DNA from 2 places in the Paenibacillus sonchi genome. Region 1 is predicted to be linked to the other one. Evidence: riboswitches for the same ligand, from Rfam matches in the RefSeq annotation. Region 1 holds a riboswitch; the other holds the start of a gene.

Region 1 (4,529 bases):
TGATTCACAGTATAAATAATAGTAAACTAAAGAATATTGTCTTTTTCGCTGAATTCTGTAAAAGAAGCGGGGGAACCACCGCGTGTGCAGTTTTGCAACTGGCATGCCAAGGGGTGAATCTCGAACATTCGAGTAGGGCTACTCTTCAGGCCCGAATCCGTCAGCTAACCCCGTAAGCGTAGAAGAGAGGAGACGAATGGATTGCCGCAAATTCAACTAAATGGAACTACTATCTACTACGAAACCTATGGTACAGGGGTGCCGGTTGTTTTTATTCATGATCACCTGACCTCGCATCATCTGTTTGAGCCGCAAATTGAGTATTTTCGTGACCGTGTTCAAGTGATTGTTCTGGATCTGAGAGGGAACGGGTTGTCCGGAAAAATGGATGTCGAGGTTCACCGCATTCTGGATACCCAGTGTGAGGATCTGAAGGAGCTGCTCCGCCGTCTGAGGCTGCTGAGCGTGATTCTCGTCGCAAGCTCCGGCGGGGGTGTGCTGGCCCAGAAATTCGCTGTGCAGAACCCGGAGCTGGTACGTGCGCTGGTGCTGGTGGACAACTGTTCGAACGGACATGATTCCACGTTAAATAACCGGTTATGGGGAATTGTCGAGAGATGCTCATGGATATCGTATTATTTGCCGCCTGAGCTGCTTCTGCGCTCCCTGAGAATCGCCTATAACAAATGGCTGCCCGCTTATCATATCCTCCGGAATGAGCTGCTGCATAAACGGCCAACCGAAGGGATCAAACAGCGGATTGCCCTGCGCCAGATTGATATTCTTGCCTATGCGGCCAAGCTGCAGGTTCCTGTGCTGTGTGTAACCGGAAGCCAGAATGAGTGGAGGCTGGCGCAGGCGAGCAAGAACGCCTCCATGCTGCCTTCGGCGCAGCTGGTGGTGCTGGATGATGCCATGTACCCCAGCCATCTGTGCCAGCCGCAGCTTTTTAACCGCCTGCTGTTAAATTTCCTGATCGACCAGCATGCCATTCATCAGCGGGGCGACGGGCTGGAGGGCGGATGATACCGCCCTGCTGAGCCATCAGTCAGAAAGGGCAGCTTGCAGCAATAGATCCTCGGAAGCCGAAAACATGCCTGTTGCCTGCACAGGTCTGTTCCAGTGCTCCTCTTTGCCGGGCAAATCATCGAACCACCGGACAGTCCAGAATCATGAACTTGCCGTATTCCCCGTCTCTGGATTGGTGATACTTGAGATACGCCTTGCCTTGATCAATCGCCAGAATCTCTATTTTTCCGGAGGAATGGCTCATGGCCAGCCGCACTCTTTTGCCCAGACCGGAGGTTCGTGATTTGGCTTGCTCAACAATGCGATAGACACGTTCAAGGGGGAGAACAAACTCCCGGTTGCCGGCGACTGGCCGGTTAACGAAGAAATAATAGGGAGTGACTCCGGCCCAGGATAGACGGAGCAGTTCTCCGAGAACTTCCGGGTCATCATTGATTCCTTTCAGGACAGGGGTTTGATTGACGACAATGGCACCGGCATGGTGAAGGGCTTGAAATGCTTTGCGGGCTTCGGCTGTGATTTCATGGGGATGATTAATATGCGCCATTACATAGATCCGGTGTTCTTCAGTCGAGTAAGTCCGAATGATATTCAGGAAATCCTCATCCTCATAAATGCGCATGGGATTGAAGACGGGGATTTTGGAGCCGAGACGGATAATCTTGACATGCTCAGATCTGACAGCTTAGCAATCTTGCTGATATCCGTTATGTACTTTACCTTTTGCATGTACATCTCTCCCTAGTCTTATTTAGTGATAAGAAGGGGGAATCGTGTCAAAAGCCAAACTGCAGCCAGCAGGGTCTGAAAAGCACAAAAAGAGACCCTTAACAAGGGTCTCTGGTTATGTGAAATAACTAAAAAAGCAGACCCGTCCACTACTGACGAGGTTAGCTGACGGACTCGGGTAAGATGGTACCCTAACATTCTGATGCTTAATGATTCGCCCCAATTGACTGGTTCCCCCGCTTTCCAGCTGAAAATGCTGGGAATTAAGCGCTGTTAGAGTATACTCTATAAAGTTTGTTAAAGTCAAAATTCAATAGCTGAGGTGACAAATGAATCATTTCGATGAAATCTTCATTCAGGTTCTAATCCTGCTTGCTGTATCCATGGGCGTTATAGCGGTTGCCAAAAAGCTTAACCAGCCATATTCCATTGCACTGGTAGTGGTTGGACTGCTGCTGGGTTTTGTGCATATTCCCGTCTTGGAGGAGGCGGAGGTTTTTATCACACAGTCGCATGTGTTTCAAGCAATTATCATTTCTTTATTCCTGCCGATCCTTTTGGGTGACGCCACACTGAAGCTGCCCTTTTCGCATTTGAAAGAACAGAGCAAACCGGTGCTTGCTTTGGCTTTTGGCGGAACGCTGCTGTCATTTCTGATTATCGGTCTTGCGGTATATTTCGGCTTGGGACTGCCCTTGATTGTATCCTTTACATTTGCGGCGCTGATGAGCGCAACAGACCCGATAAGCGTCATATCCATCTTCAAATCTCTCGGTGTGCCCAAAAATGTGGTAACCATCATTGAAGGGGAGTCTCTTTTCAATGACGGTATTGCTGTTGTACTGTTCCAGATTTCCTCTGTGTACCTGCTCTCATACATGGAAATGGGATGGGCGGGAATCGGCAGCGGTATTCTGCTGTTTCTGAAGTTTGCGCTCGGGGGCATCCTGGTTGGTGCCATTATGGGTTATTTGTTCTCACAGCTGATCCGCCTGTATGATGATTTTCCGCTGGAGATTGGTTTTTCCATGCTGCTGTTTTTTGGGAGCTACTTCATTTCAGAGCACTTCCATGTCTCCGGAGTTATAGCGGTTGCCGTTAGCGGGTTGATCTTCGGCAATTATGGAGCACGGATCGGCATGTCCGAAACTACGAAGACGAACATTAATTCCTTTTGGGATGTGATCACCCTCGTGGCGAATTCCTTGATCTTCCTGATGATTGGGCTGGAAATTAAAAATATTGATTTCTCGGACAAATGGTGGCTGATGCTGGCTGCGATTGTTATCGTATTACTTGGCAGAACCATCGCACTCTACTCAAGTCTTGCGTTCTTGAAGAATTTCCCCGGCTCCTGGAAGGCAGTGCTGAATTGGGGCGGATTGAAGGGAAGCCTGTCGATTGCGCTCGCCTTAAGTCTGCCCATGTCTTTTGAAGGGAGGCAGGACATCTTGGTGCTGACGTTCAGCGTGGTCCTGTTCTCACTTCTGGTGCAAGGCTTGTCGATCAAGCCGCTGGTGAAGAAGCTTGGGTTAAGTCAGGATTCCCGGTCAACGCCATAATCTTGCTTGATCAGCCCCCCAATTCCCCCTTGTCCTGTGTGCGGATGCCAACCGCAGAATAAGGGGGTTTTTGTGCCTTGCAGGCATAAAAAGGCGTGTTCTGAAAAAAATTCGCCCGAATTTTGGCGGGCCGCAAAGCAGGCGGATTCATTCACTTCCTGCGCACTGCTGGCTGAAGCCTTGCAAGTCCAGAGGTATTAAGGGTTTCAGGCGTTTTCAGCCCTGCCCAAACTCCGCTTATGATAGCGCTCACAAAATAAGCTGGAATGGGCTTGTTCTGTTCTGTTTGCAAACGCAATCAGGCTGTGTTATCTTATCTGCCGCTCTTGACGCGCTTAGAAAGCCTTTGTTTTGGTTTTTACAAGCAGACGCCAACAGCAAGTCAATTTCACAGCGCTGAGCTTGACTGGGTCTGGAGACAGACTGTCTGGTCTCGGCGATCACTTCAGCCCTCTTTTTTGACCATTATTCAGACCCGGATGCTTTGCAGCTTCAGGATTCGATCCGAAATATGGGACTCAGCGAAGTCCTGTCCTCCCAGTTACAAATTCCTGCCGATCATCCGCTTCACGAACGTATCGTTCAGGAATATCAAAAGCTCTGCATGAGCTATCCTCACATGGCCAGCAACGGTTTTGAATCACTGATCCACAGCATTGGCGGAGCAGCCTTCTTGAAGCATTGAAATTTATAAATTCATTCTAAAAAAACGGAAGTCCGGAACTTCATGTGATGTTTTTGGGCTTCCGTTTTTTTGGTGCGCATATATAATTAGCAGTGTGTTTTTATTTCTGAAAATAGGTTGATAACCTATGTACTTTGTGATTTAATGCAGTAGGGGATTGATAACACGAGCGGGGCAGTCCATCATTTTTTTGAAAGGAAATGAATTGTTTCATGAAGAAATCATTGAATAGCATTTTAAACCGGCCGATTCTATTATTCACCTTCGTGCTGCTGCTCAAAAGCGCCGTGGCCTGGTTTGTCGTGTTCAGCGACGGTCCGAACTGGAGTATGGTCTTCACCGAAATTCCCTTTTTCATCATTGTATTCAGTCTGATTGAATGGCTGTCCTCCAAACGGAAGATTCTGTACTACATGATTGCGAATTTGTTCATCACGGTGATTTATTTTGCCGTCCTGATGTATTACAAATATTATGGTGTGATTGCGACCTATCATGCACTGCAGCAAGCGGATAAGGTTACT
Region 2 (4,529 bases), 2.2 Mb from region 1:
ATCCAGGAAATACGGCATCTGATGCTGTCGCTGGCCCATGATCAGGGGATGACGATCCTGCTGTCCAGCCATCTGCTGAGCGAGGTGGATACGATTGCAGATGAGATCGGGATTATCAGCAGCGGCCGGCTCGTCTATCAGGGGGCATTGGAATTGCTGGAGCGGCGGAGGGGCAAAGTGCTGGAATTTGCCGTGGAGCGCCCGGAGGAAGCACTGCGTACGCTATTGCTGCAAGGATTCATCGTGGAGCGGAAAGGCAATATGCTGTCGGTTGCGGCAGAGAATGCCAGTATGCCGCAGGCAGAATTGTTCAAGCTGCTGGGCCCATACGGGATTATGAATGCACGGGAACACAGCAAATCGCTGGAAGAGCTGTTCATGGAGCTGACCGGAAAGGGAGTAAGCTTATGATGTGGCGGGTCCTGCGGGCCGAAGGCATGCGGCTCAAACCGGCAGCCTGCTGGCTGCCGGTTATCAGCTCCGGGCTGTTCATCGCATTTATGGCGCTGGAATGGTACCTCTATTTCAAAGGTCCGGCAGGGGTATACGGCGTGTTTAATGTGATGTATATGTTTCTGGGTTTCGTGATGCTGCTGAACACCGCGTTGCTCGCTGGCATGATTGCCGGTGTGGAACACGAATCCAACAGCTGGAAGCAGCTGTTGACCCTGCCCATATCCCGTGCTGCTCTTTATTGGGCCAAGGCGTTGTGGGTTCTTGTCCTGCTGCTCTGTACTGCCTTGCTGATTATTGCCGGCCTGCTTCTGCTCTGGATCTGCTACACCTCCGAACCGCTGCCGTTCCAGTTCCTGATCAGGCAAATCGTGTACAGCTTTCTCGCCTCAGCAGCGGTGCTGGGGCTGCAGATGTGGCTGTCGGTCCAATTCTCGAACCAGGCCATTCCGATGTCCATTGGCTTATTGGGCGCTGTGTCCGGCCTGTTCATCGCGCGGGACAGCAGTGCAGCATTGTGGACCTGGGTGTGGCCATGGGCCTATCCGACCCTGTCCAGTCCGTTCATGGCGCATCCCGGGAGGTGGATTGGCATTAGCGCAGGCCTGGGAGCGATGCTGCTGGCCGCCGGGACCCTGCATTTCAAAAACAAACAATTCTGATTAACAGAGGTGTGATTATGGAATTTTTGATGAAAGCCGAACGAATGAAGCTGCAGTATCCCGTCATCTTCATCCTGTTCCTTATCGGTGCGGTTGGAACGGTGATGCTCGGAATCAATAGTTTAGATTCAGAGAATTTTGCCGGTTTCTATGTGCGCGGCTGGAAAACCTTCTATCTGCATATGGCCAGCTTTCACGGCTTGTTTTTATATCCGCTTTATGCCGGGGTGCTGGCTTCTTTTATCTGCCGTTATGAGCATATTAACGGGGGCTGGAAACAGCTGTTTTGCCTGCCCATTCCCCGTTCCCGTGTCTATTATGCCAAATTGGGGACGCTGATGCTGCTGTTGGGTTTAATTCAACTGCTTTTTGCCGGCTCTTATCTGCTCGCGGGAGAACTGCTTCACTTGGGGAATGATTTGGATGTTACCGAATTGATCACCGGTACGGTTGGGGGCTGGCTGGCTATCCTGCCGTTTGCGGCGCTGCAGTTATGGGTGTCCATGCGCTTGAAGTCGTTTGTGTCCTCTCTGATTTTATCGGCTTCGATTGTGATAGCCAATATTGTGCTTACCGGGCTCCATGCTTCGATCGGTGCCTGGTTCCCCTCCACAACGGCCTATTACGCAATGTACCCAAGAGGAACCGCTTTGTCGCCCCGGCTGGATGTGATCCCGTTCATTCTCATTGTGGCCGCCACCTCTGCTGCGTACATCTGGGCGGGCCGCCGTTCGCTTGTGCGTGGGGCTCGGCTATAGAGAAGTGTTGAGGTGCCTCACTGCTTTCGAGAAATGGAGCAAAATAGAGTAAATCACCGGCCGCTTAAGAGCGAAACCCAAGAATGCGCCTTCATTCGTGAAGTGGTGGCATTTTTGGCTTCTTTTGTCACAGGAAACGTTTTACATTAAACGGCTACAGGCGTAAGATTCAAATCAGCAACCGAATGAAATATAACTGTTCTCAAATGGCTGAATTCCGGTACTGGGAACGGGGGAACCAATGGTGAATGCGGCTTTTGCTGGGATAGCTTCCGCTCACCTGGGGTGAATCCTTGCAGCGTGCTGACAAGCCGCTTCTTGCAGGGTAGGGCAATCTCGCTGCCCGAATCCGTCAGCTAACCCCGTAAGCCTCGAAGAGAGAGGATGAGCGCCATGATCGATTAACCGACCACGGAGAGCCCTGCCGCTTCTGTGGTCTTTTTGCTGTGCAGGCGATCTGCATGAGAAACTAAAAATCGTATAACAACGATATTTAGAGTATTTTGATACGATCTAAACTGCTTAAAAGGAGGGATAGTTATCGTTACTGTATTTATCGTGTGCTTCTGGGTGGGACTATTGCTCCTCCTCAGCGGCGGATTTCATGGGCATGGCCTGGCGGGCCATCTGCATGCGGGAGGCGGCGATGCTGGTGGTCCGGGCTTTGTGCCTATACTCCCTCTGATGGTGTTTGTCACGGTCTGGGGCGGCACTGGTTATGTGCTTACCCGGTTCAGCGGAATAAATATGCTTGCCGTGTTGCTGATCGGCACCGTGGTTGCCTTGCTGGTCGGCTGTCTGATGTATGCGGTGCTGGCCCGGGTGATGACCCGGTACGATAACAGCATGAATGAATTGGATTATGAGCAGGCGGGGCAGCTCGGGTATATCAGCATTCCTGCAGCGGATGGAGCAGTTGGAGAAATGAAATATGTGCTGCACGGAACGATGCGCTCCATTGGTGTGCGGGCAGAGCCCGGGCAGCAGCTCGCCAAGGGCGACAGGGTGATTATTTTAAAGGTGGAAAAAGGAATGGCGTCTGTAACCCTCTTCGAGAGGGAAAGCGGACAATTATAAATAACGGGGAGTGTCGAACCGGATGGTTATGCTCTATTTAATCTCGGGAATTGTTGTTGTTATTCTCCTGGCTTTGTTCAGTATCGTGAACGCTTATAAAAAAGTTCCGCCCAATCAGGCGATGATAGTCTACGGCCTCGGCGGAAAAAGAGTGGTTCAGGGCGGCGGGACGTTCGTCATCCCCGGCTTCCAGAACAATAAGACCATCTCCATGATGCTGATGAGCTTCGATGTCATCCCGGCGCAGGCGATGTTCTCCCAGCAGGGCATCAAGCTCAACCTGGAGGCGGTGGCCCAGATTAAGATAAAAAGCGATCCAACCGCTATTCTGACGGCCAGTGAGCAGTTTATCGACCGGCCGGAAGAGGACCGCGAGACGATTATCCTGCATTCGGTGGAAGGCCATTTGCGCGGCTTGATCGGACAATTGACAGTGGAATCCATTCTAAAAACTCCTGACGAAATCAACAGCAAGATGCGGGAGACCTGCTCGGAAGACCTCGACAAGATGGGGCTTGAGGTAGTCAGCTTCACCATTAAGAAAATTACGGATGACAAAGGGTATATCGACAACATGGGGGTTCCGGAAATTGAGCGCATCCGCCGCGATGCCAGCATCGCCAAGGCAGAAGCGGAACGCGATATCCAGATCAAGCAAGCTGAGGCGGAGAAGGAATCCTCGATTGCCAAAGCCAATGCGCATCAGGCCACCATCGAAGCGGGAACCGCCGCCCGCGCCAAGGAATCTCAGTTCGAGAAGGAATTGAACATTAAGCAGGCGGACTTTAAGCTGGAGACAGAAGTGAAGAAAGCCCAGGCGGATCTTGCGTACGAATTGCAGCAGAACAAAATCAAGCAGTCGCTGGTTACCGAGCAGGTCAAGATCACGCAGATGGAAGCGGAGGCTAACCGGACTGTCCGGGAAATTGAAGTGGAGCTGAGACAGAAGGAGCTGGAGGCAACGGTGATCAAGCCGGCCCAGGCGGAGAACCAGGCTACGATTATGAGAGCGGAAGCGGCCAAGCAGCGGCAAATTCTTGAAGCGGAGGCAGAGGCGGCCACGACGACCAAGCGGGGGCTGGCCACAGCAGAAGCCGAGCTGGCGAAGGGGAGAGCCAACGCGGAAATTGTACAATTGGCTGGAGCGGCGGAAGCGGGAGCGCTGGAGAAGAAAGCCGAGGCGTACAAACAGTTCACGCAAGCTGCGCTTACAGTGGAATTCCTGAAGGTCCTGCCGGAATTGGCCGAGAAAATCGCCTCTCCGCTGGCCAAGGTCGATAAGATTACAGTGATTTCCCAGGATGGAGCTTCATCCGGCGTGAACAAAATTACCAGCGATATCGCCAAAATCATGACCCAGGTTCCTGAATTGACAAAGACGCTTACCGGCATGAACGTGACAGAGGCGCTCAGCGGGCTGCTCGGGCGGGATAAGGAGCAGTAATCTGTAGCTTCGTAGGAATAGGAATAATAGATTGAAGGTTTTAAAACAGTCAACAAATGGAGATTCAAGTGGAAAAAGGGAACTTAATTGGGTGATTTTACTCTCAGGAGCGAAATGAACTGAATTAGTAATCCT

What was found. Region 1 has a riboswitch for cyclic di-AMP ahead of JI735_RS22180 (KamA family radical SAM protein). Riboswitches for the same ligand answer to the same signal wherever they lie in the genome.
Region 2: linked by a shared signal. The riboswitch ahead of JI735_RS12875 (NfeD family membrane protein) and the one ahead of JI735_RS22180 (KamA family radical SAM protein) in region 1 are both predicted to bind cyclic di-AMP.

The regions. Positions count from the first base shown of each region.
Region 1 is NZ_CP068595.1:4,997,375-5,001,903, forward strand. It holds gene mnhG (monovalent cation/H(+) antiporter subunit G) at 1-19, shown strand, start outside; cyclic di-AMP (ydaO/yuaA leader) riboswitch at 37-194, shown strand; gene JI735_RS22175 (alpha/beta fold hydrolase) at 202-1,026, shown strand; partial or broken gene JI735_RS22180 (KamA family radical SAM protein) at 1,045-1,702, opposite strand; cyclic di-AMP (ydaO/yuaA leader) riboswitch at 1,894-2,038, opposite strand; gene JI735_RS22185 (cation:proton antiporter) at 2,088-3,320, shown strand; gene JI735_RS22190 (hypothetical protein) at 3,832-4,005, shown strand; gene JI735_RS22195 (LTA synthase family protein) at 4,218-4,529, shown strand, end outside.
Region 2 is NZ_CP068595.1:2,818,849-2,823,377, forward strand. It holds gene JI735_RS12860 (ABC transporter ATP-binding protein) at 1-411, shown strand, start outside; gene JI735_RS12865 (ABC transporter permease) at 408-1,115, shown strand; gene JI735_RS12870 (ABC transporter permease) at 1,133-1,873, shown strand; cyclic di-AMP (ydaO/yuaA leader) riboswitch at 2,072-2,259, shown strand; gene JI735_RS12875 (NfeD family membrane protein) at 2,444-2,950, shown strand; gene JI735_RS12880 (flotillin family protein) at 2,979-4,394, shown strand.